Regions from separate parts of the Terrabacter sp. NPDC000476 genome, predicted to be linked through region 1. Evidence: predicted binding sites of a transcription regulator. Region 1 holds the regulator's gene; the other holds the start of a gene.
The links. The regulator HspR, encoded in region 1, represses chaperone genes until heat shock. The targets are predictions, from matches to a motif close to AAGTTGAGTCNNNNNGACTCAACTT.
Positions count from the first base shown of each region.

Region 2: a site for HspR is predicted at 1,474-1,498, ahead of ABT295_RS16735 (ATP-dependent Clp protease ATP-binding subunit). Genes of this name have one in related genera too.

Region 1 covers NZ_JBEPDF010000001.1:2,234,297-2,238,739, forward strand. Annotated here, with positions in the region: gene ABT295_RS10530 (ATP-binding protein) at 1-2,723, opposite strand, end outside; gene ABT295_RS10535 (heat shock protein transcriptional repressor HspR) at 2,895-3,347, opposite strand; gene ABT295_RS10540 (DnaJ C-terminal domain-containing protein) at 3,391-4,425, opposite strand.
Region 2 covers NZ_JBEPDF010000003.1:152,742-157,184, reverse strand. Annotated here, with positions in the region: gene ABT295_RS16740 (putative endonuclease domain-containing protein) at 316-1,188, shown strand; gene ABT295_RS16735 (ATP-dependent Clp protease ATP-binding subunit) at 1,598-4,216, shown strand; gene ABT295_RS16730 (ABC transporter ATP-binding protein) at 4,412-4,443, shown strand, end outside.

The sequences.
Region 1 (4,443 bases):
AGCAGCAGCAGCCCGTCGCGCTTCTCGCCGGCGAGCGCGTCGTGGCTGCGCGGACCGGACTCGAGGCCGCGCCGCACGTCGTCGGGCAGCTCCCCGGCGCGGACCCGTCCCCGCGGGGAGAGCAGGACGGCCTCGCCACGATGGGGCGAGACCCGGAGCGTGACCTCGCCGTCGAAGAGGACGGTGAACCCGGTGACCGCCGTCGCCACGGCCTGGTCGAGGTCGTCGGCGGCCGCGAGGTCGACGGCGATGCGCGCCGCGAGCTCACGGCGCATCCGGGACTCGCGTTCGCGGGTCTCGTCGTCGAAGACCGCCAGGACGAAGCCCTCGTGGTCCGCGGTGCCCGGCACGCTGGCCGAGCGCACCCGCACCCACGCCTCGCCGCCGCCCTTGCGCAGGATGCGGTGGCGGTCCTCGGCGGCCGGGTTGGCGGCGTCCAGCTCGCCCGTCGCGCCGTCGGTGGCCCACGGGTAGGGCGGCTCGAGCGGGCCGTCGGCGAGCGACCAGCCGAACGTGCGGTGGAAGGCGTCGTTGAGCTCGACCACGGCACCGGAGGCGTCGGCGACGACGAACGGCTCCTGGAGCGCGCCGAGGATCGCCCGGAGCCAGGCGCCGTCGCGCGACCGGGACTGCGCGCGGAGCAGGTTGGCCGAGAGCCGGGCCCGCAGCTCACGGGGCTGGAAGGGCTTGACGACGTAGTCGTCGGCGCCGTGCTCGAGTCCGGCGGCGCTGGCGTCGACACCGGCGCGGGCCGAGAGCAGCACGACGGGCAGGTCGCGCAGCGCCGGGTCGGCGCGGATCTCGCGCACGAGCGTCAACCCGTCCATGCGCGGCATCATGACGTCGGCGAGCACGATCGACGGGCGTGCGGAGCGCAGCTGGGCGAGGGCCTCGACGCCGTCGCGCACCGTGACGACGTCGTAGTCCTCGACGACGTGGCGCACGATGTAGTCGCGCATGTCGTGGTTGTCCTCGACGACGAGCAGCACCGGCCGCGGCAGCTCGGCACGCGTGTCCCCGTTGTCGGCGGCGTCCGCGTCGACGGCCACGGCGGCCACCGCACCCGAAGCGCGCGGCGCCCAGTCGTCGACCTCACCGAGGAACGAGGCGACGGGGCGGGGGGTGATCGAGGGTCGGTGGGCGGCGTCGAGAGCGGCCGAGCCCCACGGCAGGACGACGGTGAAGGTGCTGCCGGCGCCCTCGGCCGAGCGCACCGTGATGCGTCCACCGAGCAGCTCGACGATCTGCTTGACGAGGGCCAGGCCGATGCCGGCACCCTCGCGCGAACGGCGGTCGTCGCTGCGGTCGAGCTGGCGGAAGCGGTCGAAGACCCGCTCGAGGTCGCGCTCGGCGATGCCGATGCCGGTGTCGGTCACCGACACGGCGTAGCCCTGCTCGTGCGCGACGAGCCGCACGCCGATGCGGCCCTCGGGCGTGAACTTGAGGGCGTTGGAGAGCAGGTTGAGCACGATCCGCTCGAACATGTCGACGTCGACGTGCACCTCGCGGTCGAGCTCGTCGCAGACGACGTCGAGCTCGAGGCCGAGGCGCTCGATCGCGGGGCGGAAGTTCTCGGCGATGCCGGTCGTGAGCTCCTCGACGTCGGCCGGCACCCAGTGCGGCTCGACGGCCCCGGACTCGAGCCGGGTAAGGTCGAGGAGGCGGTCGACGAGCCCGGTGAGCCGGTCGGTGTTGCGGCGGATGAGCTCGAAGCGCTCCCGCAGCTCGGGGCTCAGGCCGTCGGTGCCGAGAGCGTCCTCCACCGGCCCGGCGATGAGGGCGAGCGGGGTGCGCAGCTCGTGGCTGACGTTGGCGAAGAAGTCCGACTTGGCGACGTCGAGCTCGGCCAGGCTCTCGGCGCGGTGGCGCTCGTCCTGCAGGTGCCGGATGCCGCTGAGGGCCATGGCGATCTGCGACGCGCACAGCTCGGCGAAGACCTGCAGGGACGCGTCCCAGGGACGCCGCGGGTTCTCGGTGAGCAACAGGTGGGCCGTCGGCGCGGAGAGGCCGGGCTCGACGACGGGCACGACGTGCCGGCCGTCGGGGGCTTCGTCGGGGCGACCCCACGTGAGGTCGACGCCGAGGTGGTCGGCCGTGTGGGCCCGGAGCACCCCGAGGGCCCGGTCACGCACCTCGGCGGGGTCGGCGGCGCCCACGAGGGCACTCGTCAGCTCGGTCGAGACCCGCACCCGCCGTTCGGCGAGCACCTTGGCGGTCGTCTCCGTCGCGACGTTGAGGACGCCCACGACACCGCCGCGCTCGTCGTGGATCGCCCCGTAGGACCACGTGAAGTAGGCCTCCTCGAGGAAGCCGAAGCGGTCGACGACGAGCTGCTCGTCCTCGACCCACGTCGCCGGCCCACCGCCGAGCACGCCGTCGAACATCGGGCCGATGACGTCCCAGACCTCCGGCCACACGTCACGGACCGGTCGGCCGAGCGCCGCCGGGTGCTTGCTCTGGCCGAGCATCGTGCGGTAGCCGTCGTTGTAGATCATGACGAGCTCGGGGCCCCAGCAGACGAGCATGGGGAAGCCCGAGGAGAGGCAGACGTCGACGATCGAACGCAGGTCGGCTGGCCAGGTGTCGACCGGACCGAGGGGCGTCGAGGCCCAGTCGGTGCGGTCGAAGAGGAGCTGCATCTCGTTCGACGTCGACGGGTCGTCGAGTCGGGGGACGGCAGGCACGCGTGCCGAGGTGTCGCCGTCCGGGCGCTGCGGGGTCACACGACCTCCGGGACAGAGAACAACGAAGGGCCTCCGGCGGCATCAAGCAACGGGCTGCCCCTTGGCTCGAGGCTCGCACAGTCTTGCACATGCTCCCGCGCGCGCGAGAAGCTCCGCGCGCGGGAGCCCGCGCGCGAGGTCCTGCGCCCGGGCCCGGCGCCCGGGTCCGCCTCAGCGCTCGGGGCGCCAGACGACGAGCGCCTGGGACGAGGGCGACCGCGGCGGCCGTTGCCCCGGGCGGACGGCGACGACCTCGCCCCTCGGACCGACCGCGAAGACGCGGGCGCCCGAGGCGAGCGCGGCCTGTGCGGCGGACAGCTCGGCGGTCAGCTCCTCGACGCGCGACCGCAGCGCGCTGACGTGGTTCTCGAGGTCGAGGATGCGCTGGATGCCGGCGAGCGAGACACCCTCCTGCGAGAGGCGCTGCACCTCCCGGAGCATCGCGACGTCGCGGGAGCTGTAGCGCCGGCCGCCCCCGCGCGTGCGAGACGGCGAGACGAGACCGAGACGGTCGTACTGGCGCAGCGTCTGGGCGTGCATGCCCGCCAGCTCCGCCGCGACGGAGATGACGAAGACGGGCGCGTCGTCGTCGTGCCCACCCGGGCGCGCGCTCCTGCGTGCCATCCTCGTCACCTCCTCTGTCGCTGCGGCCGCGTCGGTCAGGGCGTCAGGTCCGGGCCCGCTGGAACAGCTCGGCCCGGGGGTCGTGGCCGACCTCGGCGGCCGCCATCTTCTCGACGGCCTCACGGGCCTCGTCGGTCAGCCGCTGCGGCACGACGACCTGCACCCTGGCGAGCAGGTCGCCGGTGTGCTCGCCGCGTCGCACGCCGCGCCCCTTGACGCGCAGCACCCGTCCGCTGGGCGTGCCCGGGGCGACCTTCACCTTGACCTGGCCGCCGTCGAGCGTCGGCACGGCGACCGTGGCGCCGAGCGCCGCCTCGGCGAAGGTCACCGGCAGGTCGACGGTGAGGTTGTCGCCGTCACGGCCGAAGACCGGGTGCTTGTCGACCGACACCGTGAGGATGAGGTCGCCGGCCTGCGCACCGGGGTCGCCCTGACGACCTTTGCCGCGCAGACGGATCCGCTGACCGTCCTTGACGCCGGCGGGGATGCGGGCGGTGATCCGCCCGAGGTCGGGAGAGCTGAGCGAGACGGTCGAGCCCTGCACGGCCTCACGGAAGCCGATGCGGGTGGCTGCCGACACGTCGGTGCCGGGGCGCGGGCCTGCCGGCGCACCGTAGCCGCCGTAGCCCGCACCGGGCGCACCACCGCCGGGTGCGCCACCACCGAACATCTGGCCGAGGATGTCCTCGAGGTTGGGCTGCCCGCCGCCCGCACCGCCGGTGTTGAAGCGCATCCGACCACCGGGACCGCCGGCCCCGGCCGCGCCGCCGAAGGCGGAGAAGATGTCGTCGAAGCCGGCACCGCCACCGCCGGGGCCGCCCGCCGTGAAGCGCGCTCCCCCGTGCGACATCGCGCGGATCGCGTCGTACTCGCGCCGCTGCTCCGGGTCGGACAGGACGGCATACGCCTCGCCGATCTCCTTGAAGCGCTCCTCCGCCTTGGGGTCCCCGACGTTGTGGTCGGGGTGCATCGTGCGGGCGAGCTTGCGGTAGGTCTTCTTGATCGTCGCGGCGTCGGCGTCCTGCGGCACGCCGAGGGTCGCGTAGAAGTCCTTCTCGAACCAGTCCTGACTAGCCATGGCGCACCTCCTTCGTCG
Region 2 (4,443 bases), on a different contig from region 1:
GCCCTGATCGGCCCGCCAACCCAGCCAAGGCGCAGTCGGCGCACCCCGTAGCCCCCGGACCGACCCGCCAACCCAGCCAAGGCGCAGTTGATGCACCCCGTACCGCCCGGATCGGCCCGCCAACCCAGCCAAGGCGCAGTCGGCGGCCCTGTGGATGGCGGCGGCGCGGGCCGACCTGACTGCTCCACCCTCATTGGCATGGAGGCGCGCACCCCGAACCCGGCACCGCGGCGGAGGGCACGGCTTCGCCCACGGGGTCCACGGGCCATCGAAGCGGGGCGGCCGTTCACGAGCGAGGACGCACAGGCCTGCTCGATGTCCGAGTTCGAGCTCCGGCGGTCGCACCGGGCGCTCTTCCGCGGCGTCTACGTCGCCAAGGACGTCAGGCCCTCGCCGACGCTGCTCGCCGAGGCCGCGCTGCTCATCTCGCCACCGGGGGCCTTCCTCTCGCACCACACGGCGGCTCGACTGTGGGGCGGCGTCGTCCCGCACCATCCCGACGTGCACGTCAGCTATCCCGGGCCGCGCGCCCAGGTCACCGGAGTCGCCGCACACCGCCGCAAGCGGTCCCAGCTCGTGGTCTCCCGCTCCGGCCTGCGCGTCACGAGCCCGTTGCAGACCTTCCGCGACCTCGCGCACGTGCTCGACCTCGTGGACCTCGTCGTGCTGGGCGACTCCCTCGTCCGCCGCCACTGCTTCACCGTCGAGGAGCTGCGCACCTTCGTGGCCGGCGCCACGGGCCCGCACAGCCGGCTCGCCCGGCGAGCGGCGTCCCTCGTCCGGACGGGCGTGGACTCGGCCATGGAGACCCGCCTGCGCCTGCTCATCGTCCTCGCCGGCCTACCCGAGCCGGAGGTCGACCACCGCGTGCACGACTCCGACGGCACGCTGCTCAGGCGGTTCGACCTCTCCTACCCAGCCCACCGACTGGTCATCGAGTACGACGGTCGCCAGCACGCCGAGTCGAACGAGCAGTGGCTGGCCGACATCGGTCGGGACGAGGAGCTCGACGACTCGGGGATCCGGCGCCTCGTGATCGTGTCGAGGGACATCTACAGCGTGCCGGGACGGACGCTGGGCCGCATCACCAAGGCCATGCGAGGGCAGGGCATGTCCGTGCCCCCGCTCAACGACGAGTGGCGACGACACTTCCCCGGACGACCGGGCGACGAGGAGTCGCCGGCCTGACCCGGCACGCCCAGTCAGCCGAGGCGCGCTTCGCGGGCCCCGAGCCGGCGTTCCCGGCACGCCAAGTCAGCCACGGCGACGTTGGCGGCCCCCGAGCCGCCGTTCCCGGCACGCTAAGTCAGCCAGGGCGCAGTTCGCACGCCCGCAGCCACGCGTTCCGGCGCGCCAACTCAGCCCTGGCGGGAGTGGGGGCGGGGGGATCGCGAAGGGAGGGTCCCGGCATACGGGGTGGGCGGCAGCGGGTACTACGTGCCCGATCTGTCCGCCCACGGCGAACAGAGGCAGAACCTGAGCCGATCACGCTCAGGATGGGAACAGGACGCACCCGACCCGCGTTGGTCGGGTTGTGCTCGTCCACAGCGGGCACGGATAGCATCGAGATGTCTCTCGATCAGTCAGGAGAAGGAACATGTTCGAACGGTTCACCGACAGGGCCCGAAGGGTGGTTGTCCTCGCGCAGGAGGAAGCTCGCCTGCTCAACCACAACTACATCGGGACCGAGCACATCCTCCTGGGTCTGATCCACGAAGGCGAAGGCGTCGCCGCGAAGGCCCTCGAGTCGCTCGACATCTCGCTCGAAGCGGTCCGGGCCCAGGTCCAGGAGATCATCGGCCAGGGGCAGCAGGCCCCGACTGGCCACATCCCCTTCACGCCCCGCGCGAAGAAGGTCCTCGAGTACTCGCTCCGCGAGGCGCTCCAGCTCGGCCACAGCTACATCGGCACCGAGCACATCCTGCTCGGCCTGATCCGCGAGGGCGAGGGCGTCGCCGCCCAGGTCCTCGTCAAGCTCGGCGCGGAGCTGAACAAGGTGCGCCAGCAGGTCATCCAGCTGCTCTCCGGCTACCAGGGCGGGCAGAGCGGCGAGAAGGCCGGCGCCGGCGTCGGCCCCGGCCAGGCCGAGGGCACCCCGGCGGGCTCGCTCGTGCTCGACCAGTTCGGTCGCAACCTCACGCAGGCTGCCCGCGAGGGCAAGCTCGACCCGGTCATCGGGCGTGAGAAGGAGATCGAGCGCGTCATGCAGGTGCTGTCGCGCCGCACCAAGAACAACCCCGTCCTCATCGGCGAGCCCGGCGTCGGCAAGACCGCCGTCGTCGAGGGCCTGGCCCAGGACATCGTCAAGGGCGAGGTGCCCGAGACGCTTAAGGACAAGCAGCTCTACACCCTCGACCTCGGCTCGCTCGTGGCCGGCAGCCGCTACCGCGGTGACTTCGAGGAGCGCCTCAAGAAGGTGCTCAAGGAGATCCGCACCCGCGGCGACATCATCATCTTCATCGACGAGATCCACACGCTCGTCGGTGCGGGTGCCGCCGAGGGCGCCATCGACGCTGCGAGCATCCTCAAGCCGATGCTCGCCCGTGGCGAGCTGCAGACGATCGGCGCGACGACGCTCGACGAGTACCGCAAGCACATCGAGAAGGACTCGGCCCTCGAGCGGCGCTTCCAGCCGATCCAGGTGCAGGAGCCGACGCTGCCGCACGCCATCGAGATCCTCAAGGGTCTGCGTGACCGCTACGAGGCGCACCACCGCGTGACGATCACCGACGGCGCGCTCGTCGCGGCCGCCAACATGGCCGACCGCTACGTCAACGACCGCTTCCTGCCCGACAAGGCCATCGACCTCATCGACGAGGCGGGCGCGCGACTGCGCATCCGCCGGATGACGGCCCCGCCGGACCTGCGCGAGTTCGACGAGAAGATCGCCGCCCTCGTGCGCGAGAAGGAGTCGGCCATCGACGGCCAGGACTTCGAGCGCGCGGCCCGCGTCCGCGACGACGAGAAGCGCCTCCGCCAGGAGAAGGCCGCCCGTGAGGCCCAGTGGAAGTCGGGCGACATGGACGTCGTGGCCGAGGTGGACGAGGAGCTCATCGCCGAGGTCCTGGCTGCGAGCACCGGCATCCCGGTGTTCAAGCTGACCGAGGAGGAGTCCAGCCGCCTGCTCCACATGGAGGACGAGCTGCACAAGCGCATCGTCGGCATGGACGACGCCGTCAAGGCGCTGTCCCAGGCGATCCGCCGCACCCGTGCAGGCCTCAAGGACCCGCGTCGCCCCGGTGGCTCGTTCATCTTCGCCGGCCCCACCGGTGTCGGTAAGACCGAGCTCGCCAAGACGCTCGCCGAGTTCCTCTTCGGCAGCGAGGACGCGCTGATCCAGCTCGACATGTCCGAGTACTCCGAGAAGCACACCGTGAGCCGCCTCTTCGGCTCGCCCCCCGGCTACGTCGGCTACGAGGAGGGCGGCCAGCTCACCGAGAAGGTGCGCCGCAAGCCGTTCTCCGTCGTGCTCTTCGACGAGGTCGAGAAGGCCCACCCGGAGATCTTCAACTCGCTGCTGCAGGTGCTCGAGGACGGCCGCCTCACCGACTCGCAGGGTCGGATGGTCGACTTCAAGAACACCGTCATCATCATGACGACGAACCTCGGCACGCGGGACATCTCCAAGGCCAACATGGGCTTCTCGGCCGGGCCCGACAGCCGCTCGGACTACGAGCGGATGAAGGCGAAGGTCACCGACGAGCTCAAGCAGCACTTCCGCCCCGAGTTCCTCAACCGCGTCGACGACACCATCGTGTTCCCGCACCTCAACAAGGCGGAGATCACGCAGATCGTCGACCTCGAGATCGCCAAGCTCGACAAGCGGCTCAAGGACAAGGACATGGGCATCGAGCTCACGCCCGCGGCCAAGGACCTGCTCGCCAAGAAGGGCTACGACCCCGTGCTCGGTGCGCGCCCGCTGCGCCGCACCATCCAGCGCGAGATCGAGGACGCCCTGTCGGAGAAGATCCTCTTCGCCGAGTTCGGCTCGGGTCAGTACATCAAGATCGACACCGAGGGCGAGGGCAAGGAGGAGAAGTTCACCTTCTCCGACATGGCCCACCCGGACGCCGCGCACCGGCCGGCCGACGACCTGCCGGAGCTTCCCGAGGGTGCCGCCCTCGACGAGGCCCTCGGCGTCAACGTCACTGCCGGCCCCACCGTGCCCGACGACCAGGTCTACCCCGACGCGGGGCTGACCGGCACGGAGCGCTGAGCGCCGCACGACAGGTCGACCGGAGGGGTCGGGGACGCGAGTCCCCGGCCCCTCCGTCGTGCGCAGCCCGGGTCGTGCGAGGTGCGGGTCGTACGCCAGGGCCGCCCGTGTCCGACCGGGGTCGTATGCCGCCCGCAGCAGGAGGCGACCACGGCCCGACGCCGGGGCGCACCCTCCCCGGCGACGCTGGGTGCCATGAGCCACCACGACCCCGCCCGTATGCCGGC